DNA from 4 places in the Bradyrhizobium sp. 604_D8_N2_3 genome. Region 2 is predicted to be linked to each of the others. Evidence: riboswitches for the same ligand, from Rfam matches in the RefSeq annotation. Region 2 holds a riboswitch; each other region holds the start of a gene.
What was found. Region 2 has a riboswitch for cobalamin ahead of AB7245_RS16030 (DUF1636 family protein). Riboswitches for the same ligand answer to the same signal wherever they lie in the genome.
Positions count from the first base shown of each region.

Region 1 (7,537 bases), 2.1 Mb from region 2:
GAAACTCGCTGCCGCGCCAACACAATCAGCTGCTTGATCTCCGCCGCTGCTGGAACGCGCGGTGAATGAATGTCATAGACGCCGGGCCCGATCTCATTAGGATATTTGTAGGTCTTGAAGGCGTCGAGCAATTCCATTTTAGAACGCGACGTCTCGATTGAAATGACGTCGGCATCCATTGCTGCGATCGCATCGATGATTTCGTTGAACTCGGAATAACACATGTGGGTATGGATCTGAGTTCCGTCGGCGACAGCGGAGGAGCAAACGCGGAAACTGTCCACTGCCCAATCGAGATAGTCCTTCCACTGCGATTTGCGTAGCGGCAATCCCTCCCGCAATGCAGCCTCGTCGATCTGGATCATGGTCGCTCCAGCCGCCTCAAGGTCGATGACCTCATCTCGGATCGCGAGAGCGATCTGTCGGCATGTCTCGCTCCGCGGGATGTCGTCACGGACAAACGACCAGTTCAGGATCGTCACCGGTCCGGTCAGCATAGCCTTGATGGGTTTTTTGGTCAGAGACTGCGCATAGCGCCACCATTCAACGGTCATGGGCTTCGGCCGGGAGACATCTCCAAACAGGATAGGAGGACGAACGCACCGCGAGCCATAAGACTGAACCCAGCCGTGCTTGGTGAAAGCGAAGCCCAAGAGCTGCTCGCCAAAGTATTGAACCATGTCATTGCGCTCGAACTCACCGTGTACGAGCACGTCCAGGCCGATATCTTCCTGCCACTGGACGGTACGGGCTGTCTCCGCTCTCAGAAACTGCTCGTACTGCGTGTCATTCAGCGCTCCCCGCGCATGAGCCGCGCGCGCATTCCGGACGTCTGCCGTTTGCGGGAAGGATCCGATGGTTGTCGTTGGAAACATCGGCAATGCGAAGGCGACGCGCTGGACGTTGGCGCGCTGGGTGAACGCACTGCGACGGCGACGCATGCTATCGTCGATCGCGGCCATTCGTCCGGCGACCTTCGCATTGTGGATCTTGGGCGATGTTCCGCGGGTGACGGCTGCGTCCTCCGAGAGCGCAAGTTCATCGGCCACCTCGGCAGCATGGCCGGCCAGCGCTTTGCCCAATATCGAAAGTTCCTTGATCTTCTGAACTGAGAACGCCAGCCACGTCTTCAGATTGGGATCGAGATCGGTCTCTAGCTCAATGTCGATCGGAACATGAAGCAGCGAGCAGGAGGGAGCAATCTGAACACGGTCCCTGCCCAGTTTTTTGACCATAGGAGCAAGTTGGTCGAGCAGCGCCGGGAGATTGGAGCGCCACACGTTGCGACCATCAACGACGCCTAGCGAGACCACGAGATCTCTATGGGCTGTGGCGACAATTGCGTCCAACTGGTCGGGTGCCCGAACCAGGTCGACATGAAGCCCGGCAACGGGCAAGGCCAAAGTTGTTTCAAGATTGTCACCGATCGCCCCGAAATATGTGGCCAGCATGATTTTGAGGGCCGGCACGGCCTTGGCGAAATGAGCATAGGCCCGGCGGACAGCCGCCCGAGATGCGTCGTCGACGTCCGTCACTAGGCATGGCTCGTCGAGCTGAACCCATTCAGCACCGCGCGAGGCTAGTTCGCGGAGAACATCGACATAGACTGGGAGGAGCCGATCAAGCAGCGACAGCGGATTGAATGCGGGATTTACGCTTTTGCCGAGCTTCAGGAAAGTAACTGGGCCAACTAGGACGGGGCGCGTCTGGTAGCCGAGGCTTCTTGCCTCCTCATATTCCTCGATCGGCTTCCGAGAGGAATACTTAAAGATCTGATCCTGGTGAAATTCCGGCACCATGTAGTGGTAGTTGGTATCGAACCACTTCGTCATCTCCTGTGCGGCTACACCAGGCCCATGCTGAGCGTGACCACCGTCCGGAGCGCCACGCGCCATGGTGAAGTAGGTATTGAGCGACACAGGACCTTCGGTCCAGCCGTAGACGTCGGGAATGGCGCCGACCATTACGCTGGTATCGAGCACATGATCGTAGAGCGAGAAGTCATTCGAAGGAATGACGGTCGCACCGCGGGATTTCTGCCGTGCCCAATTAGCGGCACGAAGTCCACTCCCGGCCTCGAGGAGCTCGGCTTCGCTGGACTTTCCCGCCCAGTAGCTCTCGAGCGCGAATTTGAGTTCGCGTCGTGGGCCGATGCGTGACGTCCCCAGTGTGGCAACGGGAAGCGAAAGAATAGACATAGTTTAGACCCCATGATTGGGGCAAAGGCCATGGCGGACGTATGCAGCGAATATCGCTGAGCGACAGCTGCTTGGCGCACACCGGGACACCCCGCCCGTGGACGATATATTGTCGAGGCAGGTCTCCTGGCTCGCGGGTCGTCGCTGCTGTCCGGCCTTCCCGAAGCCGCATGGCTCCAGTGACTTCGTTGGACAGCGGCTCGCCGCTTACAGTTGCGGGGGCAGCGCCGGCATTGCACCGGCTTCCCTCTTAGCTCCGGATCAAACGAAATCCGGAGACCACGACGGCAGGCATTATGCGCACGAGGATCGATGCGTCAACCTACTGATTGTCGCTGCGATATTGCCCAAGCGATTGCGAGCTGTACTAGTGGCTCTGCACAGTGATTTTGACAGGTTGGGTCCGGCGGTCAGATTAGCTCCGGCAGGAGTTTCGGATCAACGAGGACCTCGATGCTGCGAGGCGTCCTTGGCTGCCGTCTGATGAGGCGGGCGCGTTCCAGTGTCAGGACCATCTGGTGAACCGTAGGCGGGCTGACGCGGAAATATTCCTGCATGTCGGTTTCGGCCGGGGGCCTGCGATGCAGCCGGGTATAGAGGTGGATAAAAGCCAGATACTGCCCCTGCGTGGGCGTGAAGGGTTTTGTCGAAGGACTCACGCCGGCCATCCGATTCAGTTGTTCGTGCGTGCCTCGAACGAGGAGGCACGCCATGAATGTACGCTATCGGGTCGAACTCAGCCAAATCGAGCGCACCGAACTGAGGGCACTGCTCAGCGGCGGCAAGCATGCGTCCCGCAAGCTCAAGCGAGCGCAGATTTTGCTGGCCGCCGATGCCGAGACCAGCGACGAGGAGATCGCAAGGAGCGTCGGCGTGAGCGGCTCGACCGTGTACCGGACCAAGCGACGCTTCGTGGAAGGCAATCTGGAGCGGGCGCTGAGCGAAGAGCCGCGTCCCGGGGCGGAGCGCAAACTCACGGGCAAGGAAGAAGCCTTGCTGGTGGCGACAGCCTGCGCCAGTCCGCCAAGGGGCCGTGCCCGCTGGACGCTAAAGCTGCTGGCGGGTGCGATGGTCAAGCTCACCGAACACAAGAGCCTGTCGCACGAGACGGTTCGGCGGCGCCTGGCCGAGAATGCCCTCAAGCCCTGGCGCAAAGACATGTGGTGCATTCCGCAGGTCGACGGCGAATACGTCGCCCGCATGGAGGATGTGCTCGACCTCTATGCCGAGGCACCCGACTCCAGGCGGCCAGTGGTGTGCTTCGACGAAAGCCCGGTGCAACTCATCGGCGAAACGCGTCAGCCCATCCCGGCCAAGCCCGGCAGGCTCGAACGTTACGATTATGAGTATCGTCGCAATGGCACGGTCAATCTCTTCGTTCTCCTCGACGTGCATCGTCCCTGGCGCAAGGTCAAGGTCACCGAGCGGCGAGCGGCAAGGGATTACGCCCAATGCATGCGTGATCTCGTCGACATCCATTATCCCGACGCCGAGATCATCCGGGTCGTCCAGGACAATTTATCGACCCACTCCGCCGGCGCCCTCTATCAGGCGTTCCCGCCCGCCGAAGCCAGGCGGATTTTGCGACGGCTCGAGTTCCACTATACCCCAAAACACGCAAGCTGGCTCAACATGGTCGAGATCGAAATCGGCGTCCTGCGGGGCCAGTGCCTGGATCGCAGGATCGACGACCCTAAGCGACTGCGCCGCGAAATCACCGCCTGGGAACGACAACGAAATGCCGCCCGCTCCCGCATCAAATGGATGTTCACAACAGACAAGGCTCGCGCCAAAATGGCTGGCGCCTACCCCGCCACTTCCAAAGAGTCATAATCCCTGTGACGAGGTACTAGGTAGGATATGACGGTCTTGCTCCCGGCCTGGTGAACACGCGTGGATCTGTGGAGGCTCCGCTTGTGAATGGATCGCGTTCTATACCCTGTTCGCGTAACCGGATGAGCTCCGCCGCCGGAACGAACCCGAGCCGCCTTCGATATCTGTGTGATCGCGACGGGCCTGGTCTTTTCCGTCAGCAGCTTCTCGAACTCGTCGTCAGGAAGTTGCGATCATCCTCGGCCGGTGTCCGTTTGATCACAGCGCCATGAGGCTCCTTAGGAATTGCCAATGGATTGCTCCAGGATCGCACGGATGATCAGGTCGGACTCCTTGGTGTTCGCTGGCCCCGCGACGAGGCACGAGCTCGATCGCCTCCGTGAGGTTGGTCAAGATGATCTCCTCGGTGCGCCAGTTATTCACGTGCTGAGCGACTTTGGTGGGCGCCTTCGATGCGTCCGTCGCCGCTTGGCAAGATAGTGTTGCTTGGGCACCGGCCGGCGCGACATGCAGGAACAGTTCCGGACCTCAGGATGCACGCTGACTTGCGAAACTGAATCAAGCGGCAAGAGCGCGGGCGGCGGGATCGTGCTATGATCCTAGTATCCACTTTTCTTGGATCGCGAGTCGTGTTTCAAGATCTGGATGATACCCGAAGCAAGAGAAGTCCACCTTTTCCGGAGCGATCTCGTCGCCCGAGGAGACCGTCTCTTCGGCTTCGGCCTGACGTAGCTTTAGATATCCTGCAAGTCGAGCTTGGGTTATTCGACGCCCGTCTACCTCGCCTCGGCCCGTCAACCAGCGACCATAAGCCTCAACGCGGCCACTGGAGCATCGAGGCGGCCTTGTCCGTGACAAATTCGACGGTGTCCTCCGACAGAGCCCTTCGAGGGGCTCAGCGCCCCATGCGGTCGCTGGTCACCTCAAGCTCGACATCTACGACTACGTTCGCGAAATCGAGCGATGAGGCCTTCTGGACGCGGGCTGCTTATGCTGTCTTAGACGGGACACAGGTGTCAGGCACCGGACAGACGACCGCGCATTGCGCCGTGTCGCAATGGCCCTCGCACTCCGTGCACTTTTTGGCATCGATAACGTAAATGTCGCGCTTGAGGCTGATCGCCGCGTTGGGACACTCGAACTCACATGCACCACAAACGGTGCATTGCGAAGCGACGATCTTGTAAGCCATGCCTTCGGACTCCTTGGGCGAGCGATGCTATTGGCGATCCCCTTCAAATGCCGTGCCAAACACAGACGCGCTCAATGGTGGGCAATTTGCCCAATTGGGCTGTCCCGGGTCTGAGACCATGTTTCATCTGCGACAGTAACAGGCCGCTTCAATTTCAGGCTAAACCGCTGCGAGCTTCCGTCGGTTTGTCTGGCAGGGCGGCGCGAGCCCAAGCGACGCACAACGATGCCAAAACCGGCGGCGCGACTAAAAGCCGCGAGCCGACTCACGTCTACGCCGGATCTCGGCAAAACCTCCGGTCACATGCCCTGACCGGAGGTTTTGTGCAAACCTCGCTCATGGCTGTAACGTTACCGCCGCGGATTGACTCGCTGGAGGCTTGCCAAAACGGGTTTGTGCTACAAAAAGCTCCGGCGTCGCTTCGAAGGGAAATGAAGTTGCGCCGGGAGGAGCCGACACCGGCTTTGCAAAGTGACCGCTCGAATTGCAGTCAGCCTGGTGCCGAGTAGGCATGGCGGTGCGGGCGAGCGCTGGTACGCTTTGCCTGGCCGTGCTCAACCACTCGTCATGCAACTATTTTGGACGAAGTGGAGCAGGGCTGAAAGATGACTGTGCAAATTGCTTCAGCGGCATGGCCTTTCCGAACAGATGGCCCTGCGCAAGGTCGAAGCCGAGTTCGGTCACAGCGATCAGGTCGGCCTGGTTCTCCACACCTTCGGCGACGGTGCGCACACTATACTCTTTGGCTAGAGCGACGATATGGCGGCACACCGTTCGCTTCAGGGGCCCATTTCCGCAACCGGAGACGTACTGCCGGTCCACTTTCAATTTGATGAACGGGAATTTTTCTACCCCCATCAGCTGCGGCCAATTGGCGCCGACATTGTCGATTGCAAGGCCAATGTTGTGAAAGCGAACCTCACGCGCAACCTCAATCAGAAGATCTAGGTTCTGGATGGCTTCCTCGCTCTCGATTTCAATCGTCAAGCCGCCGAAAGCGGGGTGCGACGGCATGCGCTGACAGAGATCGCGCACCGCCTGCGGGTCAACCAGGAATGCTGCCGGGAGATTGATGGAGAGATCGATCGAAGTTTGCTGCTCCAGAAGATACTGCCAATCCTTGATTGCGCGGTCGATCACGAACTGCGACAACTCCCTAAAATGCGGATCGTGAGGCTCCGGGATGAAATAGGCCGATGGAACAACGCCCCAGGTCGGGTGCCGCATTCGCACAAGCGCCTCGGCGCCGCGGCGGCTGAGGGTGCACACATCAAACTTCGGCTCATACCAGAGCTCAAGCCAGCCAGCGTGTAAGGCTTCTCCGACATGGACCGCGGGACGGGGCGCCGGCTCTCTGGGCAAGAGCATGGCGACCCGATCGCGCAGCGTCTCGGCTGCAAACGGCGTCCTCAGCGGCGGCAGCATAGCAAGTCCATATTCCCCCCCGACCTGCTGCACTGCCGTCATGATGATCGACTCGCGGGCGCCGAACGCCAGCACTCTGCCTGCAAATTCTTCGCGTACGAGTATCTCGAGCAACCGTCCAGGCTCGATGCGATCCGAGCCAATGCCGAGCAGGATCAGATCAGGGAACTCCGTGCAGAGTACGTGGGGCAGCTCGTCAGCAGTCCCGCATTCGCTGATAATAAACCCCATATCCTCCAGCACATCCCGTAGAAAGGCGCGCAGATGCCGCTTACCGACGGCCACGCACGCTCGCGGCCGCACCTTACGCTGTCCGAAGATTACAGGTTTCCCTCCGATCAGTTCGGCCTGCCCATGCTCCATCGCAACCACTCCCGTTCCGTGACGGTCCCTTAAACGAGGAGCGAAGGTCCAAACAAGTTGTGCTTGCCCTTATCTTTCGATTCTTCGCGGTAAGCTTAAGATAGTGCATTAGCGTGCAAAATCCTTCGCGATGTTGCTCAGATGATCTTGTCGGGCGCACGCGCATGATACCTATCCCGCTTCGCGCAACTTTGCACGAGTGACGCACGCGAGTGCGGGGACTCTCACCTTCGCACGCTCCGAGCTGATGCGCTCTATGACGCGGCGATCATCGGGGTGCAAGATCTACTGCATGGAGACCGATCGTGAGTGACGATCGGCAATCACTCTTAGGAATGTTTGATCGGCATGGCCGGCCTGCCCACGCGCGAACGTGCCGTCTGGCGGGTTTATTTTTCAATCGAAGGAAGTCCATGATGAGTTCGCAGCTGGTCAGGCCGCAGTCGATTCTGAGCGGCAACAGCTTGCACTTACCTCACCTCTGTTGCTTATAGCGAGTGCGAACGTCCTATTCCCTATCGAGCTT
Region 1 is NZ_JBPWPM010000001.1:1,322,811-1,330,347, reverse strand. Features, by position in the region: gene metE (5-methyltetrahydropteroyltriglutamate--homocysteine S-methyltransferase) at 1-2,198, opposite strand, end outside; cobalamin riboswitch at 2,298-2,497, opposite strand; gene AB7245_RS06215 (IS630 family transposase) at 2,910-4,031, shown strand; gene AB7245_RS06210 (4Fe-4S binding protein) at 5,020-5,223, opposite strand; gene AB7245_RS06205 (EAL domain-containing response regulator) at 5,797-7,011, opposite strand.
Region 1: another riboswitch for cobalamin. It lies ahead of metE (5-methyltetrahydropteroyltriglutamate--homocysteine S-methyltransferase); the one in region 2 lies ahead of AB7245_RS16030 (DUF1636 family protein).

Region 2 (7,537 bases):
TTCGTCGCGAAATAGGTCCGCAGCCAGTCCGCAACGCCCGGAGCCTTCAGCGAGGTGACGAACGCGCCGTACGCGTCAAAGCCGCGCTCGCGCAGCGCCGCGATCAGGGCGTCGACCGGCCCGGTATCCGCGGCGGTGAGATAGGAACGATAGAAGGTCACGAACGCGAGCGGCTTTCCCTCGCCTGCCATCGGCGCAGCAATGACGCCACGCGCGGGATCGTAAAAGCCCATCTCAGGCAGGTTCATCTCGCCGACGACCGGGCCTGCGTAAAGGCCCGAGGCCAACGCGAGCTGCGCGATCGCGGCCTGGGCTGCAACAGGACCGCCGGTGTCGCAGAGCACCTTGAGCCGGCGCAGCGTCGAAACCGGCAGGGTCGAGTAGGCATCGAGCCGCGTGTCGTCGCGGCCGTCGGCCGGCAGCACGGCCAGCACGATGTTGCGGTTCTTCGCAAGCTGCTGCAGGGCCGCGAGCCCGTACGGCCAATAGGACTCACCGCCGATCAGGCGCACCAGGATGCCGCGCGCCTGCGACAGCGTGCGCTCGATATAGGTGTCGACCGACAACGGATGACGCAGCTCCGCGAGATTGGCGAGCCGCAGCGACGGCAGGCTGTTACGGCCGCGCCGCCAGCCGGCCGCGAACGCGGCAAGGTCGGAATCCGAGTACGAGAGCACCACGAGATCGGCCGGGTCCTGGCCGATGTCCCTTGGCGTCGCGGTCTCCTCGAGACCGCGGCTCTCGCGGAAGACGACGTGCATCAGATACCAGATCCTGAAAGCCCAAGTCCGACCTTGATCGCGGCCTCGTCGATATCGCCGTGCTCGCCGATCACGACAAGCTTCGACTGCCTGAGAGCTGCGCCCCAGGGCTTGTCGAACTGGTGGCGCACGCGCTCGCCGACCGCTTGCAGCAACAGGCGCATCGGCTTGCCCGCGACCGCGATATAGCCCTTGACGCGCAGCACGTTCTGCTCGCGCGAAAGACGCTGCACCGACGCGACCAGTGCGTCGATGTCGCTGATTTCAGGAAGATCGATCACAACGGAGGCGAAATCGTCGTGCTCGTGATCCTCCTCGCCGTCGTGATGCGAGGGGCGCGCGGCGAGATCGTTCTCTGCGGCGGCGCCAAGGCCGAGGATGACACGCGCATCGATCGCGCCATCGGTGACGGATAGCATCGGCACGCGGCGCGGCATCTCGGCGGTAATGGCGGCCTTGGCGGCTTCGATCCCTGCGGCCCCCGCAAGATCGGCCTTGGTCAGCAGCACGATGTCGGCGCAGGCGATCTGGTCCTCGAACACTTCCGACAGCGGCGTCTCGTGATCGAGATTTCCATCCGCTGCGCGCTGCGCTTCCACGGCAGCCGGGTCCGGCGCAAAACGGCCGGCGGCAACAGCCTCGGCATCGGCCAGCGCGATCACGCCGTCGACCGTGATCCGCGAGCGGATCTCCGGCCAGTCGAACGCCTTCAGCAGCGGCTTCGGCAGCGCCAGGCCCGAGGTCTCGATCAGGATGTGATCGGGCCGCACCGGCCGCGCCAAGAGCTTTTCCATGGTCGGAATGAAATCGTCCGCAACGGTGCAGCAGATGCAGCCATTGGCGAGCTCGACGATGTTCTCCTCCGGGCAATTCGCATCGGCGCAGGATTTCAGGATCTCGCCGTCGACACCCTCGCTGCCGAACTCGTTGACCAGCACGGCGAGCTTCTTGCCGTCAGGGTTTGCGAGCAGATGCTGGATCAGCGTGGTCTTGCCGGAGCCGAGAAAACCCGTGACCACCGTCACAGGGACTTTTGCGAGCGAGTTCATTCGGCGGCCTCCGGCAACACGGCAATGGGGGGAATGCGGGCAAGCGACTGCTTGCGGAAGATTTCGGGACGGCTGCGCCAGGGCACGAGGCCGTCGGGCGCGGCGGCATAGGCCGCAGCACCCGCGACCACGTCGCTCGCATGGGCCTCTGACAGACGGCCATAGACATAGGACCAGCGGCCGGGCGCGCTGAGCGCAACCGAGCAACCCTGGCTGCATGCCGACAGGCATTCGACGGGAACCACATTGACGCCCTCGGGCACGCCGGCGTCGAGGATCGCACCATGCAGGCGCTTGCCGGGCGTCGTCTCACCCTCGTCGAGCGTCTGGCCGGCACGGCAGGTAATACAGACGTGAAGTGTGACGGTCATCGCCTCTTCCAGGATAAACAGCGGGAGGCGAAGAGGCACACGGACCATTCCCCCGAAGGTCCGTTTCCCCGTCGCGGAACACCCCGTCCGCCGGTCCAAAACTCGTCCGCGCTGGCAGGTCTCCCGGCTTGCGGAGCAGGGCTTTTGGCCCTTCGATCCCCGCCTTCCCGATCCCCTGGGGGATCAGTGGCTTCGGGCATCTCTCCGGTCACGGTCGCGGGGGCGGCTGCAGTTTGGAGCCGAATCTTGTCGATTCGGACCCTATCGCATTCCCTCTTCGCCTGTCATAGGACAGGAACCAACGCCGGGCCACCATTTGCCCCCGGCCGCCTCTTGTCAAGCCGAAGGACCCTGTCAGATGACGCCTGAACCGGATACCCAAACGGCCGAGGAAACCGACGCCCGCCACGCCGCGAAAATGGCGAAAATCAAGGTCGCCCGCGACAAGATCATGGCGACCAAGAGCGGCGAAAAGGGCCTCATCATCGTCCACACCGGCGCCGGCAAGGGCAAGTCCACCTCCGCCTTCGGCATGATCGTCCGCTGTGTCGCCCATGGCTTCCCCTGCGCGGTCGTGCAGTTCATCAAGGGCGCCTGGGACACCGGCGAACGGCGCCTGCTCACCGGCCATTTCGGCGAGCTCTGCCAGTTCCATGCGATGGGCGAAGGTTTCACCTGGGAGACGCAGGACCGCGCCCGCGACATCGCCGCAGCACAGGCCGGCTGGGCGAAGGCCAAGGAGCTGATCTCAGATTCCAATCTGCGCATGGTCGTGCTCGACGAGATCAACATCGCGCTGCGCTACGACTATCTCGACATCGCCGAGGTCGTCGACTTTCTGAAAACGCACAAACCGCCGATGACGCATGTCGTGCTCACCGGGCGCAACGCCAAGGACGAGCTGATCGAGATCGCCGATCTCGTCACCGAGATGACGCTGGTCAAGCACCCCTTCCGCTCCGGCATCAAGGCGCAAGCCGGCGTCGAGTTCTGACGACGCCAGATTCTGAAAACACCATGGCGCGCGCATTGATGATCCAGGGGGCCGGCTCGGACGTGGGCAAGTCGCTCATCGTCGCCGGCCTCGCGCGCGCCTTCACGCGGCGCGGCCTGCGCGTGCTGCCCTTCAAGCCGCAGAACATGTCGAACAACGCGGCCGTCACCGTCGACGGCGGCGAGATCGGTCGCGCCCAGGCGCTGCAGGCGCTGGCCGCCGGCGTCGAGCCGCACACCGACATGAACCCGGTGCTGCTGAAGCCGGAGACCGATGTCGGCGCACAAATCATCGTCCAGGGAAAGCGCATCGCGACCGCGCGGGCGCGTGAATATGCGGCGATGAAACCGTCGCTGATGGGCGCGGTGCTGGAAAGCTTCGAGCGGCTGAAAGCGCGCGCCGATCTGGTGCTGGTCGAAGGCGCCGGCAGCCCGGCCGAGGTCAACCTGCGCAAGGCCGACATCGCCAATATGGGCTTTGCACGCAAGGCCGACGTGCCGGTCGTGCTGGTCGGCGACATCGACCGCGGCGGCGTCATCGCCCAGCTCGTCGGCATCAAGACGGTGATCAACCCCGACGATGCCGCGATGATCGAGGGTTTCGTCATCAACAAGTTCCGCGGCGACCCCTCGCTGTTCGACGACGGCTACAAGCTGATCGAGCAGAAGACCGCGTGGCGCGGCCTTGGCGTGCTGCCCTGGTTCGCGCGCGCCGGCGAGCTGCCAGCCGAGGATGCGCTGGGGCTGAGCGACGCGCGCAAGCCGGGCCAGTGCAAGATCGCCTGCCTCGCGCTGTCGCGGATCGCCAATTTCGATGATCTCGATCCGTTGAAGCTCGAGCCTGGCGTCGATCTCGTGATGGTGCGGCCGGGCGAAGCCATCCCCGGCGACGTCCGCCTCGTCATCATCCCCGGCTCGAAGTCCACCCGCGGCGATCTCGCCTTCCTGCGCGCGCAGGGCTGGGACATCGATCTCCTGGCGCATCACCGCCGCGGCGGCCATGTGCTTGGCCTCTGCGGCGGCTATCAGATGCTCGGGCGCAACGTCGCCGACCCCGATGGCATCGAAGGCCCTGCCGGCGACACGTCGGGTCTCGGACTTCTGGACGTCGCGACCATGATGAGCCCGCAGAAGACACTGACGCGCGTCGCGGCCGTGCATGCCGCCACGGACCAGCCGATCGACGCCTACGAAATCCACATCGGCCGCACCGACGGACCGGATCGCGCCCGCCCGTTTGCGAAACTGAACGGCGAGCCCGAAGGCGCGATCTCACGCGATGGCCGCGTGCAAGGCAGCTATCTGCACGGCCTGTTCACGTCGGATGATTTCCGCAAGGCGTATCTCGCAAAGCTCGACATTCCGGCAGGCGACGAGCCTTATCACAGCAGGGTCGAGAGCGCGCTCGACGCCCTCGCCGATCACATCGAACAGCATCTCGACGTCGGCGGCCTGCTCGCGCTAGCGCGCTAGCGCCTCGGCAAGGCGCGTCCATTCGGCTTCGCTGCCGGGAAGCCCGAGGCGCAGCCATGCCGGCTCTTTCGCGAATACGCGCGACCAGATTTGGCTACGCGCCAGTTTCTCCTGCGCAGCAAGCGCATCAGGCGTCTCGTAGAGACGAAACAGCGGCGCACCACCGACGAGCCGCCAGCCTTGCGACTGCACGATGTCGTCGAGGCGGGCACAGTCGCGTGCGAGCCGCGCGGACGTGGCCTCGGCCCAGGCGTCGTCGCGCAAGGCGCGGCAGCCGATCGCGATCGCAGCTCCCGACACCGGCCATGGCCCCGACATCGCCGCGAGCTTGGCGATGTCGGCCGCATGGCCGAGCGCAAACCCAAGCCGCAGGCCGGCAAGACCATAGAACTTGCCGAAGGAGCGCAGGACCAGCAGTCCAGGCCGATCCGCCTCGGATGCGAGCGACAGCTGCGGGGCGGCATCGGCAAAACTCCCGTCGATGACGAGACGGCCGACGCGCGGCAGCAGCGCCAGCAAATCCTCTGGCGCAAAACGCCGGCCATCGGGATTGTTGGGATTGACGACGACGGCGAGATCTGTGCCCGCCAGCGCGTCGAGCTCGCCGACCTCCTGGACATCCCAGCCTGCAGCCGACAAGACCCCGGAATATTCGTTGTAAGTCGGCCCGAGGATGCGCGCGCGGCCGACTGGCGCGAGTTGCGGCAGCAATTGAATGGCGGCCTGCGCACCGCCCATTGCGACGATCGGCGCGCTTGTGCCGTAGGCATGCTGTGCCGCCTGATGCAGGCTCTCGATCTCAGCGCGCGACGGCAGCGCGTTCCATGCGCGCGGGCTCACCTCACCCACGGGATAAGGCAGGCGGTTGATCCCGGTCGACAGATCGATCCAGTCCTCCGCGCGCCCGCCAAAACGCTGCTGGGCCAGATCGAGATTTCCACCGTGCTCGCGCATGCCCCGTTCTTTCACGCGAAGGCCAGGATCGCAAGGAGGCCGGCGAGCAGCAGCATGGCGCGGCGGTAGATCGTTAACCCCTGGCTGATGTCCGCGGCAAGCGGATCGCGCGCGCCTTCGTTGAGCCAGGGCTCATCGGTCGCGCTGCCGCGATAGATGCGGGGGCCGCTGAGCCGCACGCCGAGCGCGCCCGCCATCGCCGCTTCCGGCCAGCCGGCATTGGGCGAGCGGTGACGGCGGGCATCGCGCGTCATGCACGACAGCGCCTCCGAGCGCCGCGACGCCAACAGGACGAACAGAAAGCCGGTCAGCCGCGCCGGAATGAAGTTTGCGACGTCGTCGATGCGTGCCGCGGCCCAGCCAAAAGCTTCGTGGCGTTCGCTGCGATGACCGATCATGGAGTCCAGCGTGTTGATCGCCTTGTAGCCCAAAATGCCGGGCAGTCCGAACAGCGCGCCCCAGAACACCGGCGCCACGATGCCGTCGGAGGCGTTCTCGGCGAGGCTCTCGATCGCCGCGCGCGCGATGCCGGCTTCGTCGAGCGTCGCGGGATCGCGTCCGACGATGCGCGACACCGCTGCGCGCGCAGCGGCGATGTCGCCCGCCTGTAAGGGCTTCGCGACGGCAGCGACATGATCATGAAGCGAGCGCAAGGCGACCAGCGGCCAGGCCAGCACACCCACGAGTATGATCTCTATCCATCCCCAGGGGAGCAAGGACTGAAGTACCCAGCCGATTGCGACCGAGATCGCAATCACCAGAAGCGCTCCAGCCACGCCCGCAGCACGGCGAAATGCCGGCGGATCGGACGCGCGATTCCAGGCGGCGTCGATGGCAGAGATCAGCCGGCCCAGCCAGGTCACGGGATGACCGATCCGCGCGAACAGCCACGACGGCCAGCCCAGCAGGGCATCCACCGCCATCGCCACCGCCATCGCCCCCGCAAAACCCACGCACGCCTCCTGTCCCGCCCCTGTTGCGCAAAGCGAAGGCGGAGCGCAAGCCCCCGGCCGCCTGATTTCGGCTTTGTCTTTGGCCGCGATTGGTGATTAGTCAGGCCCACAGGAGAACTTTATGGCCGTCATCTTGATCACGGGCGGAGCACGATCGGGCAAGAGCGCCCACGCGGAAAAGCGCGCGCGCAGCTTTCCGGGCCAGCCCATCTACATCGCGACGGCCGAGGCGCTCGATGCCGAAATGGAGGTGCGCATCGCCAAGCATCGAGCCAAGCGCGCGGCCGTCGACTGGATCGAGCGAGAGGTACCACTCGATCTCCTGCAAGCTCTGATCGAGACCGATGGCGCCGGCCCAAGGCTGGTGGATTGCCTGACCTTGTGGCTCTCCAATATCATGCATGCGGGGCGTGACTGGGAACACGAACTCATGAAGCTCGCCGCTTTCATGGGCGGCCAGAAGAGCCCCGTCATTTTCGTCACCAACGAGGTCGGCCTCGGTATCGTGCCCGACAACGCGCTGGCGCGCAGCTATCGCGACGCCGCCGGAATCATGAACCAGGTCATCGCGGCGGTTTCCGACGAAGTCGAGTTCGTCGTGGCCGGCCTGCCGATGAAACTGAAATGATGCCGCGCGCCGAGCTTTTCAAAGAGATTATCGCCGATCTCAGGATGGCGGCATCGTTCGTCACGATTCTGCCGGTGGCATCGTCGAAGCCCGCAGGCGAAGGCGCCATCGCGCGCGCGACCTGGGCACTCCCCGTCGCGGGACTGCTGGTCGGCCTCGCGGGTGCCTTGGTCTACAAGGTTTCCAGCCGGTTCGGACTGACACCGAACCTCGCCGCCCTGCTCACGCTGGCCGCGACCGCGCTCATCACCGGCGCGCTGCATGAGGACGGCCTTGCCGATACCGCCGACGGGCTCGGCGGCGGCCGGACGCGCGAGCGCAAGCTCGAGATCATGCGCGACAGCCGGATCGGCAC
Region 2 is NZ_JBPWPM010000001.1:3,377,083-3,384,619, reverse strand. Features, by position in the region: gene cobN (cobaltochelatase subunit CobN) at 1-761, opposite strand, end outside; gene cobW (cobalamin biosynthesis protein CobW) at 761-1,810, opposite strand; gene AB7245_RS16030 (DUF1636 family protein) at 1,807-2,181, opposite strand; cobalamin riboswitch at 2,278-2,499, opposite strand; gene cobO (cob(I)yrinic acid a,c-diamide adenosyltransferase) at 2,540-3,175, shown strand; gene AB7245_RS16020 (cobyric acid synthase) at 3,199-4,647, shown strand; gene cobD (threonine-phosphate decarboxylase CobD) at 4,636-5,601, opposite strand; gene cbiB (adenosylcobinamide-phosphate synthase CbiB) at 5,613-6,554, opposite strand; gene cobU (bifunctional adenosylcobinamide kinase/adenosylcobinamide-phosphate guanylyltransferase) at 6,676-7,182, shown strand; gene cobS (adenosylcobinamide-GDP ribazoletransferase) at 7,179-7,537, shown strand, end outside.

Region 3 (7,537 bases), 1.8 Mb from region 2:
CGACGCGCTGCATGAACAGGTCCGGCACCCAATTGGCGGTGTTCATGTCGTGGGTGCGGCGGCGGTCGTCGCCGGTGTTCTTGCGCAGGTCGAGGAATTCCTCGATGTCGACGTGCCAGGTCTCAAGATAGGCGCAGACCGCGCCCTTGCGCTTGCCGCCCTGGTTGACGGCAATCGCGGTGTCGTTGGCAACCTTCAGGAACGGGATGATGCCCTGGCTCTCGCCGTTGGTGCCCTTGATGTGGGCGCCGAGACCGCGGACCGGCGTCCAGTCGTTGCCGAGGCCGCCGGAATATTTTGCCAGCAGTGCGTTGTCCTTGATCGACTTGAAGATGCCGTCGAGATCGTCCGAGACGGTTGTGAGAAAACAGGACGACAATTGCGGACGCAGCGTACCCGAATTAAACAGCGTCGGCGTCGAGGCCATGAAGTCGAACGACGACAGCAGATCGTAGAACTCGATCGCCTTGGCTTCGCGGTCGATCTCGCGAACCGCAAGACCCATCGCGACGCGCATGAAGAAGGCTTGCGGCAGTTCGATCCGCTTGCCGCGGACGTGCAGGAAGTAGCGGTCGTAAAGTGTCTGGAGGCCGAGGAACTGGAAATTCAGGTCGCGCTCGGGCTTGAGTGCAGCCGCGATCCGGCCGAGGTCGAAGCGGGCCAGTTCAGGATCGAGCAGTTCGGCGGCAATGCCGGTCTTCACATAGGCCGGGAAATATTCGACATAGCGTACAGCCATATCGGCCTGCGAGGCGGAGGTCGGCACGGCATGGACATAGGACAGCACCTCGCCGCGCAGCTTGTCCAGCAGCAGGCGCGCGCTGACATAGGCGTAGTTCGGCTCCTCCTCGACCAGCGTGCGCCCGGCCATGATCGAGGCCAGCGCCAGTTCGTCCTGGCTGATGCCGTCGTAGAGATTGCGGGTGGTCTCGGTGAGCACGGGTGCCGCGGAAACGCCGTCGAGGTCGGCGCAGGCTTCGCCGATAATCAGCGCAAGCCGCTTGGCGTCGAGACCAACGCGCGAACCGTCGGCGAGCGTGACCTGAAGTGCCGGCGCGACAGCGGGCGTCGCTTCCGCGGCCGCCTCCTCGGCGCGCTGGCGCGACCGCTCCTCGCGGTACAGCACATAGGCGCGTGCGACCTTGTGGTGCTCGCTCCGCATCAAGGCGAGCTCGACCTGGTCCTGCACGTCCTCGATATGGAAGGTGCGTCCCTCGCCTGCCCGCCGCATCAGCGCAGTGACGACTTCGGCCGTCAGCTGCTCCACGCTCTCATGGACGCGGCGTGAGGCGACCGCGCTGGTGCCTTCGACCGCAAGGAAAGCCTTGGTCATGGCGACCGCGATCTTGGCGGAATCGAACGGCGAGACCTTGCCGTTGCGACGGATGATCTGCATGGCCGGCTCGCTCGAAGCAGGCGCAAGCGATTGTGGACGCAAATGAACGATGGGTGCGGAAGCGGTGTCCGCGTCGTGCAGGTTCAGTGACATCAATGGGCCCCGTGATGCGCGCGTTGTGTTTGAGCGGGGCTGTAAGGAAGGACGCTGCAGAAACGCCGGCAGCAGAGTTGCCGGGCGGTGCATGCAAGCGACCGCCGGACACCCCGCCCGTGGACGTTCAGATTGTCGCGGCAGGTCTCCTGGCTCGCAGGTCGTCGCCCACTTCCCGTCTTCCCGGCGCGAAAGGCGCCAGTGACGATTGTTCGGAAGCAGCTCGCTGCTGACAGTTGCGGGGGCAGCGCCGGAATTCCGCGCTCTCGCGCGGTTCACCGGCTTCCCTCTTAGCCACTAAATCTTGCGATCCAGCGGAACCGTGACGCCCACATGTGGTGACATATGCAGCCGGGTGTCAACGATTCGTTGCGGGTCAGAAGCTCTGTTCCCTGTGGAATGCGGGAATTCGCACTTGGGGCGCTCTTCAGCTTGGCGCGCTGTGTGACCCACGGCCCGACTGCAGGATCACACAGTCCGGCGCGACGCTGCCGCTGCATGTCGCCTCGCAGCCGCTCACCAGCGACGTCACTGTCGCTTCCAGCACGCGCAGCTCCGCAATTTTCGCCCTGATTGCACCGAGGTGCTTCTCCGCAAAGGTCCTCGTTTCGCCGCACGGCGAGCATCGCTGGCCGGCGAGCCAGACCGAGCTGGTCAGCCCGATGCGCGTCACGATGACGGCGGTGAAGGCGCCCTCGCCGCCCAGGAACGGCGTGGACGCTCGACGCTATTCGGACGAAAGGTGATAGCCGCGATCGCGATAGTCGAAATCGACGAGTTCGCAGATCCGAGCCGAGGGATCGGCGGGCGCCGCATAATAAGCCCTGATCTCCTTGATGCGACCGCTCGCCCCTTCGAACGCGTACCATTCGTCGCCGCGAAGCGCCGTGCCATGCGTGCGCTTCCAGTGCGTCCATTCGATCACGGCTTCCGGCGACGTCGACGAGCAAAGAATCTTTTCGATCGTCCATCGCGACCCGAGATTCTCGACGCACCAGATCCATTTGCGCGCGATGGTATCGGCGCCACGCCATGGAATGTCCGGCAAGCCGGGTGGGAAGTAGTGAACCGCGTCCGCTGTGAAGCAGGCCATCAAGGCATCGTAGTCGGCGGCGTTGCAGGCGTCGAAATAGCGACGGATCGTCGCCTCCATGGCGGCGGGCGATGTCTTGCTCATGTCAGGCTCCCGCCCGGATCGTCGTGGCCCGCGCCGGATCCGCACCGGCCTTTTTCCAGGCCTCAAAGTCGGCGCGCACGGCAGGTGTGGGCGGATAGACGCCGTAGAGCGGCTCGCCCGCACTGATACGATACGACAGGTACTTCTCGAGCTGGTCCCGCCTCTCGCAGAGGTCGGCCATTTCGGCGGCCAAATGCCGTGGCACGACCGTGATGCCGTCACCGTCACCGACGATGATGTCGCCCGGGTAGACCGCCACGTCGGCGCAGGCGATTGGAATATTCAGATCCGCGACGCGATGATACGACAACCGCGTCGATGCCGTGACCTGCCGGGCATAGGCGGGGAAATCGAGCCGCGCCAGCTCCTGGCCGTCACGAAACGCACCATCAGTGACAATGGCCGCGGCGCCCCGCACCTTCATCCGCGTCGGCAGCATAGCGCCCGCAGAGGCCGCGCGCGGATCGTTACGGCTGTCGATCACCAGGACATGGCCGGGCGGGATACTCTCGACCGCTTCCCACTGCAGATTGTCCGCGTTCGGATACGGCGTGAGCGTCTCTATGGTATCGAGATCCTCTCGCGCCGGGATCATGCGCATGGTGAAGGCCTCGCCGGCGAAGCGGACCGCGTCCTTGTTCATCGGCACCAGCCCGACCAGGAAGCACTGGCGCAGGCCTTTCTTGAACAGCTCGGTGGTCAGCGAACCCGAGGAGACATCCTTCAGCCGGCGGATGACAGACGGATCCAGGGGACTAAGCTTCGTCTTTGGTTCGTACATGGCCATCCTCCCTCAGGGGCGCTTTCCGACCTCGTGGACGTCACGGGCCCAGGCGCGCGCCTGCTCCGACAGGCTGAAGCCGAGGCCCGGTCGGTTCGGCACGATCATGCGGCCGTTCACGACCTCGAGCTTCTCGTTGAACATCGCCTCCGACCACTCGAAATGCTCGACCCAGGGCTCCCGGGCATAGGCCGCGGTCAGGTGCAGATGGATCTCCATGCAATAGTGCGGCGCAAGCTGGAGCTTCTTGTGGTCGGCGAGCGCGAGGATCTTGAGGAACGGCGTGATGCCGCCGACGCGCGGTGCATCCGGCTGGATGAAATCGACCGAATTGTTGCGGATCAGCTCGTAATGCTCGTCGATGCTGGTCAACATCTCGCCGGTCGCAATCGGGGTCGCAAGCTCGGCCGCCAGCGCCGCATGACCTTCGTAATCGTAGGCGTCGAGCGGCTCCTCGATCCAGGTCAGGTTGAATTGCTCGGCGATGCGGCCGAAGCGCAGCGCCGTGGTGCGGTCCCATTGCTGGTTGGCGTCGATCGCCAGCGGAACGTCGCCGATATGGTTGCGAACCGCCTCGATGCGCTTGAGGTCGACCATCGGATCGGGCTGGCCGACCTTCAGCTTGATGGCGCCGATGCCCCTGTCGAGCGCCATGCTGACGCGTTCTTTCACCTCCTCGATCGGCATCGAAAGATATCCGCCCGAGGTGTTGTAGCAGCGCACGGAGTCACGATGGGCACCGAGCAGCTTTGCCAGCGGCAGCTTGGCGCGCTTGGCCTTGAGATCCCACAGCGCGATGTCGAAGGCGGCGATGGCCTGCGTGGACATGCCGCTGCGGCCGACCGAGGCGCCGGCCCAGACGAGCTTGTCCCACAGACGCGCGATGTCGTTCGGATCCTCGCCGATCAGGTCGCCGGCGATCTCCCTGGCGTGCGCAAACTGCCCCGGACCACCGGCACGCTTCGAATAGCTGTAGCCGATGCCGCTGTGGCCGTTCTCGGTCTCGATCTCGGCAAACAGGAAGGCGATCTCGGTGAGGGGCTTTTGCCGGCCGGTGAGAACCTTGGCATCGCTGATCGCCTGGGCGAGCGGCAGGAAGACGAGCGACGTCCTCACCCATGCGATCCGGTCCGTCGTCGCTTCCCCGGCTGCGAGCCCTGCCGCGAGCGGGTTGGCGATAATGCGCGCGTTGACCTGGTAGTTCATGGCTTTCTCCTATCGATGTGGATTTACGGGAAATGATGTCATTCGGCAGCGACCGGCGCGGAGCGGATCAGCCCGCTGCCTTCGCGAATGACGAGACGCTCGATCGGCCCGACGATGACCCAGTAACAGAGCACGGCCAGCAGCCCATGCAGGCCGACATACAGCAACGCGCCGTTGAACGATCCGGTGGCGGAGAGGATGTAGCCGATCGCAACAGGCGTCACGATTCCGGCGGTGTTGCCGACGGCGTTGAAGACGCCGCCCGTGAGCCCGATCACCTCCTTGGGCGCAGTGTCGGCAACGACCGTCCAGCCCAGCGAGCCAAAACCCTTGCCGAAGAAGGCCGCGCTCATCAGCACGGTGATCAGGACCGTGGAGTCCGTGTAGTTGCAGCCGATGATCAGCACCGTCATGACGAGGCCGACCGTGATCGGGGTCTTGCGCGCGATGCTGAGCGAACCGGTGCGCTTGAACAGCCAGTCGGTGAAAAAGCCTGTGGTAACGCCGCCGACGAAGCCGCAGATGGCGGGGATGGTCGCGATCAGGCTCGCATCGAGCACCGACAGGCCGCGGTCCTTGACGAGGTAGGTCGGAAACCAGGACACGAAGAACCAGGTGATGGACGAGATGCCGTATTGCGCCAGGAAGATGCCGAAGAGCATGCGGCTCCTGAACAGCTCGGCGAGATCAGACCAGCGCGGCCCCTGCTCCGCAGCGGCGGCAGACGATGCCCCGCCGAGTTCGACCAGCGCGCCTCCGGCACGCAGATGATCGAGCTCTGCGGCTCCAATTTTGGGATGACGACTCGGCGGGTAGTAGGCGACGGCCCAGAGCGCCGCGAACAGGAAGCCCAGCACGCCCATCACGCCAAAAATGTGCTCCCAGCCGAAGCGGTGATCGAGGAAGCCCATCAGCGGCGTGAAGAGGACGAGCGAGACATATTGGGCGCTGTTGAAAATGGCGCCCGCGACGCCGCGCTCCGCGGACGGAAACCACGCCGCGATGATACGCCCGGCCGCGGGGCCGACAGGCGACTCGAAGACACCGAGCATGAAGCGCAGGATCAGCATCACCAGGAACGGGTAGCTGGCCCAGCCGACGCAGCTCATCAGGAAGGTGACGAGCGACCACAAGATCAATCCGCCCAAAATGGTCTGTTTCGCACCGAGCCGATCCGCGATCCAGCCAGCGGGAAGATGCGCAAGTACATAGGCCCACGCGAACGCCGAAAACATCCAGCCGAGCTCGACCGGCGTGATGCCGAGCGCCTTCGACATGTTCGGCCCGGCGATCGATAGCGTCGCCCGGTCGCCGCTGCTGAGCGCGAGCAGGATGGTGATCAACGCCAGAGTGACGAAACGATAATGCGTCCGTGCGGACGGCTTCTGCTCCGTGGCCACGCTGCTCCCCTTCTTTCCCGATTTTGTTTGCCCGGCCGCCTTCGGCGACCGTGGATGTCCGGAACGCCAGCGACGATCGGACGCGAGAAAGCTAGATCAGCGATCAATTCAGGTCTAAACTCATTTTTGGATTTAATTGATCCAGAAAAGGTATCAATGATCGAGTTCGGACAGGTACGCGCGTTCGTGGCGGTGGCCGATGAGCTGAATTTCGGTCGTGCCGCCAAGCGGCTGAATATGACGCAGCCGCCGCTCAGCCGGCAGATCCAGATCTTGGAGGCAACGCTTGCCGTCAAGCTGCTCGAGCGCACCAGCCGATCGGTCAGGCTGACCGCGGCCGGACGCGCCTTCCTGAGCGAGGCCCGCGCGATGCTTCAGCAGCGCGAGCATGCGGTCAAAGCCGCCCGGCAAGCCGCGTCGCTCGCCGGTGGAGCGCTGTCAATCGGGTTCGTCGGCGCGACGACGTACGGCTATTTGCCCTGGCTCGCAACGCGAGTTCGCGATGAACTGCCGGATATCGAGATCACCTTTGAGGAGCTGACATCGCGCCAGCAGCTCGATGCACTGAGGTCGGGCCGGATCGATCTCGGATTGGTTCGGCCGATCGAGACGGAGAAGCCAATTAGAAGCGCGAGCGTCTTCCGTGAAGGGCTTGCCCTTGCGCTGCCGCTTGACCATCCGCTCGCGGTGCGACGCCGGCCGGAGCTGTCGCATCTCGAGGGCCAGCCCTTCATCATGTATTCGTCGGGCGGTCCATATATGCGCGCGCTCTTGACGGCGGCGTTCGACGCCAATGGCATCCGGCCCCAGGTCGTGCAATCGATGAGTCAGGCACAGGCTATCTTGTCGCTGGTCAGCGCAGGTCTCGGCCTTGCGATCGTCCCGGACGAAACACGCAACGCCTGTTTCGACAACGTCGTGTTTCGCCCGATCAGGCTCGGACCATCGGTCTTCGCCGAACTCCATGCGATCTGGCGCAGTGACAACCGCAACACCGCCCTGCCTCGGTTGCGCGAACTTGCGTTCCGGACCGCACGCTGAGCGCAGCCTGAAGCGCGGTGCCCTGCGGTGGTGGGGCAAAGTCCGGTCATCGCAACGACCGGACCTGGAGACTCCGGAGGCGTCCTACGCGTTCCGCATCGCGCGCCCGAACGGATCGACCAGGCGGACGATCTCGCAGGCGGCGACGAGGCCGGCGAGCCAGACGGCGCTGGTCAGCCCGATGCGCGTCACGATGGCCGCAGTGAACGCGCCCTCTCCGCCAAGGAACGGCGTCGCGGCAAGCAGCGCGAGCTCATAGGCGGCATAGGCGGCGACGAGCGCGATGGCCAGCATCAGCGGCGTGCGGCCCTGCGGCAGCAGGCGGAGAACGGTCGATGCCGCTGCCGTCGACAGCAACGCGGCAGCACCGATGACAAAGCCCCAGGCGATGGTGCTGCCATCGATGGGATAGTGCAGCACGCCGAAGCCGATGGTCTGGTTCA
Region 3 is NZ_JBPWPM010000001.1:5,136,248-5,143,784, forward strand. Features, by position in the region: gene AB7245_RS24440 (ribonucleoside-diphosphate reductase subunit alpha) at 1-1,489, opposite strand, end outside; cobalamin riboswitch at 1,612-1,829, opposite strand; gene AB7245_RS24445 (nuclear transport factor 2 family protein) at 2,217-2,666, opposite strand; gene AB7245_RS24450 (ribonuclease activity regulator RraA) at 2,668-3,447, opposite strand; gene AB7245_RS24455 (L-talarate/galactarate dehydratase) at 3,460-4,653, opposite strand; gene AB7245_RS24460 (MFS transporter) at 4,692-6,053, opposite strand; gene AB7245_RS24465 (LysR family transcriptional regulator) at 6,210-7,094, shown strand; gene AB7245_RS24470 (hypothetical protein) at 7,179-7,537, opposite strand, start outside.
Region 3: another riboswitch for cobalamin. It lies ahead of AB7245_RS24440 (ribonucleoside-diphosphate reductase subunit alpha); the one in region 2 lies ahead of AB7245_RS16030 (DUF1636 family protein).

Region 4 (7,537 bases), 260 kb from region 2:
TCGTGACCGTCTGACCGCCGAGCGCGGCCGCGATGGTGTCCTGGACGTCCTGGATCAGGATGCCGTAACGGGCGAGCGCCTCACGGTCGGGAACGATCTCGAGATAATAGCCGCCGATGCCGCGCTCGGCGTAGGCCGACGAGGTGCCGGGTACGGTCTTGATGACGCGTTCGATCTGCTTCGCGAGTTGGTCGATCTCGGCGAGGTCATTGCCCATGACCTTGACGCCGACCGGCGTGCGGATTCCGGTCGAGAGCATGTCGATACGTGCCTTGATCGGCATGGTCCAGGCATTGGAGACACCCGGAAACTGCAACGCCTTGTCCATCTCGGCGATGAGACTGTCGACGGTTACGCCGGAACGCCACTGCTCCTTCGGCTTCAGGTTGACGATCGTCTCAAACATCTCGGTCGGAGCGGGATCGGTCGCAGTAGCGGCTCGTCCCGCCTTGCCGTAGACCGAAGCGACCTCCGGAAACGACTTGATGATGCGGTCCTGCATCTGCATCAGCTCGGCCGCCTTGGTGACCGAAATGCCGGGCAGCGTCGTTGGCATGTAGAGCAGCGTTCCCTCGTTCAGCGCCGGCATGAACTCGGTGCCAAGCTGGCGCGCCGGCCAGATCGTCACCGCAAGCACGACGAGCGAAGCCAGGATGACCAGCGTCTTGGCGCGCAGAACCCCCTTGATCACGGGACGGTAGATCCAGATCAGGACGCGATTGATGACGTTCCTGCTCTCGGGGACGATCCTGCCGCGGACGAAGATCACCATCAGCGCCGGCACCAGGGTGACGGACAGCAACGCCGCGGCGGCCATCGAGAAGGTCTTCGTGAACGCCAGCGGGCTGAACAATCGGCCCTCCTGCGATTCCAGCGTGAAGATCGGCATGAACGACACGGTGATGATCAACAGGCTGAAGAAGAGCGCGGGGCCGACTTCGGATGCCGCGTCGATCAGAACCTGCACGCGCGACTGATCGGGCCTCGCCCGTTCCAGGTGCTTGTGTGCGTTCTCGATCATGACGATGGCGGCGTCCACCATGGCGCCGATCGCAATCGCGATACCGCCGAGGCTCATGATGTTCGACCCCAGCCCGAGCAGCTTCATGGCGCCAAACGCCATCAACACGCCGACCGGCAACATCAGGATCGCGACGAGTGCGCTGCGGACATGCAGAAGGAACACGATGCAGACGAGCCCGACGACGATGCTCTCCTCGAACAGGGTATGCTTGAGGGTATCGATGGCCGCGTAGATCAGGTTCGACCGGTCGTAGACCGGCACGATCTCGACCGATTTCGGCAGGCTGCTCGCGATCTCCCTGAAGCGCTTCTTGACGTTTTCGATGACGTCGAGGGCATTGACGCCGAACCGCTGCAGCACGATGCCGCTCGCAACCTCGCCCTCGCCATTCAATTCGGCGATGCCGCGCCGCTCGTCGGGCCCGAGCTCGACGCTGGCGACGTCCCGCAACAACACCGGCGTGCCGTTGCTCGTCTTCAGCACGATGTTGCCGAGATCGTTGATGCTCTTGATGTAGCCCTTGCCGCGGATGACGTATTCGAACTCGGAGAGCTCGACGGTGCGGCCGCCGACGTCGGCGTTGCTGGCGCGGATCGCCTCACGTATTTTCTGCATGCTGATGCCGCGGTCGCGCATCCGCTGCGGGTCGAGGACCACGTTGTACTGCTTGACGAAGCCGCCGACGCTGGCGACCTCGGCGACGCCTTCGGCCTTGGCCAGCGCGAATTTCAGATTCCAGTCCTGGATCGTGCGCGTGTCCGCCAGGTTCAATTCCTTCGATACCACGGCGTATTGGTAGACCCAGCCGACGCCGGTCGCGTCGGGTCCGATGGTCGGGGTGACGCCGGCGGGAAGCCTGGACGCCGCGCCGTTCAGGAATTCCATGACGCGCGACCTCGCCCAATAGATGTCGGTGCCGTCCTCGAAGATCACGTAGACGAAGGAAACGCCGAAGAACGAGAAGCCGCGTACGACCTTCGATTTCGGCACCGTGAGCATCGCCGTCGTCAGCGGATAGGTGACCTGATCCTCGATCACCTGCGGCGCCTGGCCGGGATACTCGGTGTAGACGATGACCTGCGTATCCGAGAGATCCGGGATCGCATCCAGCGGAAGGTGAACCAGGGCATAGAGGCCGGCGGCGGCCGCGAAGCCGGTCCCGAACAGCACGAGCAGCAGATTGCGCGCCGACCAGGCGATGATGCGGGCGATCATTTGTGATCTCCCGTTGCATTGCCAGGGCCGGCGTCGGTGGCCTGGGATGCCGCCTCGCCAAACCCCTTCAGCGCCGCCTTCAGGTTGCTTTCCGCATCGATCAGGAAGTTGGCGGAGGTCACCACCGCCTCGCCGTCCGCGAGACCATGGCGCACCTCGACATAGCCGCCGCCGCGACGGCCGAGCTTGACTTCCCGCGGTTCGAAACGCCCTTCCCCCTTGTCGACGAGGACGGCCTGCCGGCTGCCGGTGTCGAGCACCGCGCTGTCCTGTATCGCCAGGACGGGCGCGGCATCGGCCGTGTCGATATCGGCATCGACGTACATGTCGGGCAGCAGCACCGCGTCCGGATTGGCAAGCTCGATCCTGATGCGAACGGTTCGCGTGTCGCGGTTCACCTGCGGATAGACGACGGCGATTGTCCCGGTGAAGGTTCGGCCGGGGAAACTGCGCGCGCGCACCGCGACTGACTGCCCCACCGCGATGTTGCCGAGATCGCGCTCGGCCACGTCGACCAGCGCCCAGACCACCGAGGTGTCCGCGATCCGGAACAGGACGTCGCCGGGATTGGCCCGCATGCCTTCGATCGCGTTGCGTTCGAGCACGACCCCGTCGCGCGACGCAGACCAGCGTATGGCCACGGGCGCGGTGTGCGTCTTGTCCATCTCCGCGATGACGGACTCGGGAACGTCGAGATTGACCAGCCGCTGCCGCGAGCCGCGGCCGTACATCTCGACACCGCCGACCGTCCTGGAGGTGATCGTCGCGAGATATTCCGCCGCCGCGGACGCCACCGCCGAACTGTAGATTTCCATCAGCGGCTGGCCGGCCTTCACGCGCGTGCCGGTCGTCACGTCGGCGACCTTCTGCACGAAGCTCTCGGCGCGCATCGCGATCACCGACACGCGGCGTTCATCGAGCTGGATCGTGCCGGGCGCCTTCACCGAGACCCGGATCGGGCGCCGCGCGACGGGCTCGGACTTCACGCCCGCGCGCTGGATCTTGCCGGGCGACAGCTTCACCGTGCCGTCGTCGGTGTCGTCGCCTTCGTAAACGGCGACATAGTCCATCCCCATCGGATCCTTCTTTGGGACGGGCGACGTGTCGGGCAGCCCCATCGGATTGCGGTAGTAGAGGATTTTTCGCGGCGAAGCCGCTTGCGCCTTCGGTAGCGCCGGCGCGACGGCCGCTCCATCGTCGTCGTAGACCGGCACATAGTCCCGCCCGCGGTCGTCCTTCTTCTGACCCGCAGACCAGAGCGGCGCACCGCTTGGATCGCGGTAGTAAAGCGGCGTTCGCTCCGCGCCAGCCGCAGCCGATGATATGTCGGCCTCAGCGAGCCAGCCCGCACCGTTCGAATGCCAGTAGTAGCCGGCCAGGACCAGGCCACCGCCCAGCGCAAGAGCCGTCAGGAGACGCAGCGTTTTCATATGGTGTATCCGCGCGCCCGGGAGCGCGCGTCCGTGTGAAGGAAAAAGGGGAATGTCGGGCGCCGCCGGGCAGCGCCCGAACGCTCACTTGACCGCCGTGACGATCACCTTGCCGGTGACGGTCTCCGGTTCGCCCTGCACCTTCACGGACAGCGTCATCTGGTAGCGTCCAGCCATCGGCAGGTCCGTCTTGAAGGCGTACACACCCGGCTCCCTGGACGGCAGCGGCGCGACCGCCGATTCCATCTCGGCCATCCCGTCCGGGGCCATGTCGAGGCGGCTTTTGAAGATGACTGCGTCCGGTATCGGCTTGCCGGTCTGCTTGTTCGTCAGGCGAACGGCGAGCGTGACGTCTTCGCCCTTCTTCATCTGCGGAGTGACGGGCTCGAAGGCGTAGTCGCCCGCGCCCGCCATCGCGGCGGAAGCGGCAAGCGAAAGGGTGGCGGCGAGAGCCGCGGTGCTGATTTTGGAAAGCATTGTCCTGTCCTCATGAATTGATCTTTCGCCGTGGCGCGTGAAGCGCGCACGTCAGTCGTCGTCGCGAGCAGGCACGCCGCTCGCGTCTCGGGCTTTGCGAGATCAGATTCGAGGAGGTCGGAAAGGAGGACTGCCGCCGCGGAAGGAAACGACCTGATCCGGGGGAATAGCCATCGTGCTGGCCATGACGGCGAGACGTTCGAACGCCACGGGCCTGACATCACCGAGCGCGATGATCCCACCGACGCAGCAGAAGCCCATCCCGCACTTGTAGCCGCCGCTATGGGAGCCCGTTCCCTTCATGTCGGGACAACAATCGTCCATCGACATGTCGGCGTCGCCGCTCATGTGCATGGCCGTCTGCATGCCATCCGACGACATTGCGAGGTTCGCCGCGGACGCGCCAACCGGCAGCATCGCCAAGGATATGGCGATGGCGACTGCCAGGATGGTACGGACGAACTGCATCAATATCGACTTACCTTGTCGGGCCGGAACTCGGCCTCAGTAGCATACTCGGACACCAAAGGCAGTTATGATCGTGGTCAAGCGTTCGTTACCCAGGCTCGTCCGGAGGCCGGGTTGGACGTTTCGACGCGGTCCTTCGGACTATCGTGCAAAACAGCAACACAAGGCCACCATCGACCGACCGGCCCGTCCAGCAGCCCGCGCGGATGTTGACGCGCTCATCCCCTGATGCCAGTTTCGTGATCGGTAGTGTCCGCAAGGACTCTTCAAGGGAATGCGGTGCGTCCACCTCAGTGGGCAATTCCGCGGCTGCCCCCGCAACTGTAGGCGGATAGCCGACGACCAAACGAACCACTGGAGCCCCGCTTGGGCCTCTGGGAAGGTGGTCGAAGGCGATGACCCGCGAGCCAGGAAACCTGCTACCAGCCATGGTCACGCGCGAACGCATTGGGCGGGGTGCCCTGATGTCGGACAAGTAGCCGGTGCATCCGCCGCCTGGGGCGAAGGTGGATGACTAAGGCAACCGCGGTGACGGTTTGTTTGCGTCGCCGCAGAGCGTTGTCGTGCAAAATCTTCATTTCCGTGCTGGCGCAAGGCCAGCGTTATCGCGTGCTTTCCTGATTACTCTGCTCTCGTCGGTGTCCTTGTCGTCCGCGGCGCTCGCGCAAAGCGCGGCGCAGGACAACCGCTCCCGGGAGGTCGGCCCGGTGATCGTGTCGCCGCCTGCGCCGCGACAGGCTCCTGCCGTCAGCCCCGGCACTCAGAAGCAGCGCGCGGCCCGGCGCGCCGCGGGACGCAATCGTGGCGCCCCTGCTGTCGCCGTTCCGGCCGCGCAAGCTCCGAGCGGGCCGGTACAGACGCCGCTCAATACGGCAGCCGTCACCGACGTCGGCTCCCGGCTCGGCATCACGGCGCGCGAGATGCCGGCGACCGTCGAGGTCATCGGTCAACAGACGATGCAGAACCTGGGCATCCGGACCACGACCGACGTCGCCAAGGCTGCAGTCGGCGTCACCGGCGGCGATGCGCCCGGCGCGCCCGCCATCTTCTCGATGCGTGGCTTTTCCGGCGACCAGATCTCCACGCTCTACAACGGAATCCCGATCGGGCCGTCGACCATGACCGGCCGTCCCATGGACGTGGCTGGTCTCCAGCAGGTCGAGATCATCAAGGGACCGGACTCGCTGGTGGCGGGCCTCGGTGCGACCGGCGGCGCCATCAACTACGTGAACAAGGCGCCGCACACCGGACCAATCGTCAACGACGCCTTCACTTCCTACGATTCCTTCAACGGCTATCGCGCCGGTTACGGATCGGGCGGCAGCACGCTGATCAACGGCCTCGACTACCGCTTCGACATCAGCCATTTCAACAACAAGGGCTTTATCGACGACACCTATTCGAAGCTCAGCAACGTCTCGGGCCAGCTGAACTATCGCGTCAACGAGAACCTGAGGATCTGGGGCGCGACCGAATACAGGCAGGACAACGACCGCTTCTACTGGGGGACGCCGCTGGTGCCGGCGAACGCGCCGGGCATCGTGCCGACGTATGGCGTCGTCTCCGGCCTCTGGAGCAACTATTACCTCGGCGGCGGCACGCCGGTCCCGGTCACCATCGACGCGCGCACGCTGACCACGAACTACAACGTGCTCGACAATCACAGCGGCGCCAACGAGCTCTGGCTGCGCAGCGGCTTTCAATGGGACATCACCAACAACATCTCGCTGAAGAGCCTGGTCTATGGCTATGACGCCCACCGGCACTGGTTCAACAACGAGATCTCGTCGTTTGACCAGACCGTAGGCAATTTCGCAGGCGCGCAGAGCATCTACCGCGAGCGCCTGGCGCTCGATCACGCGCAGCGGCTCTACGGCAACATCACCGACCTCACCGTCAATTCCAATCTCGGCGGAATGGACAATCGCTTCGTCGCCACCGTGGCGGCGAGCAGCAACCAGTTCAACGTCTCGCAGGACACGCTGTTCTTCAATGACTACGTCGACCTCCTCAATCCGGACCGCGGCCTCTACGGCCCGCGCAGCGACGAGAAGATCTACACCCATCTCGACACCGCCTCGCTGTCGTTCGAGGACCGGCTCAAGCTGACCTCGACCTTTGCGCTGATCGGCGGCATCCGTTTTGAGAATATCGAGCTGTCGCGGACCCGCTTCGACGAGAATGGCCTCCTGAAAGCCAACTATCCTTTCTCGAAGACGTTCAATCCGGTCACCGGACGCATCGGCTACACCTGGGACATCGCGCCCGGCGTGATGCTTTACAGCCAGTACGCGACGGCAGCCGACCCGACGGTGGCGAACATCTTCATCCTCAGGCCCACGACGCCGCTGCTGCTCACGACGTCGCGGACCTACGAGACCGGCGTGAAGCTGCTGTCGGCCGACAGGCGCGCGGAGGCCACGTTCTCGGCCTTCGACATCGAGCGCAAGAACGTCTACGTCCCCGAAAGCGGCATCCTCTTCAACGTCGCCGGCAAGATGGCCTCCAAGGGCGTCGAGATCGCCGCCGCGGTCAATCCGGTCGCGGGCCTGAAACTATGGGGCAACGTCGCCTTCGTGCAGTCGCGCTTCATCGACTTCACCTATGTCGACGGCAATGGCGACTTCCAGTCCTATTCGGGCAAGACGCCGCCCAACGTTCCCAACTTCATCGCCAACGCCGGCGCCTCCTATCGCTTCGACACGAAGCTGCCGGTCGAGATCGGCGGCCTCGTCCGTCACGTCGGCGACCGCTTCAACTTCCAGGACAATCTGGTCACGATGGACGCCTACACGATCTTCGACGCATACGCGTTCGTCGATATTCCAAAAGCCTATTTCCCGGGCGTCGACCAGACCCGGATCAGCTTTCGCGTGAGGAACCTGACCAACAAGCTCTACGCGGCCTGGGGCGATCCGGGTTA
Region 4 is NZ_JBPWPM010000001.1:3,118,961-3,126,497, reverse strand. Features, by position in the region: gene AB7245_RS14820 (efflux RND transporter permease subunit) at 1-2,239, opposite strand, end outside; gene AB7245_RS14815 (efflux RND transporter periplasmic adaptor subunit) at 2,236-3,669, opposite strand; gene AB7245_RS14810 (FixH family protein) at 3,754-4,146, opposite strand; gene AB7245_RS14805 (hypothetical protein) at 4,249-4,614, opposite strand; cobalamin riboswitch at 4,845-5,052, shown strand; gene AB7245_RS14800 (TonB-dependent receptor) at 5,253-7,537, shown strand, end outside.
Region 4: another riboswitch for cobalamin. It lies ahead of AB7245_RS14800 (TonB-dependent receptor); the one in region 2 lies ahead of AB7245_RS16030 (DUF1636 family protein).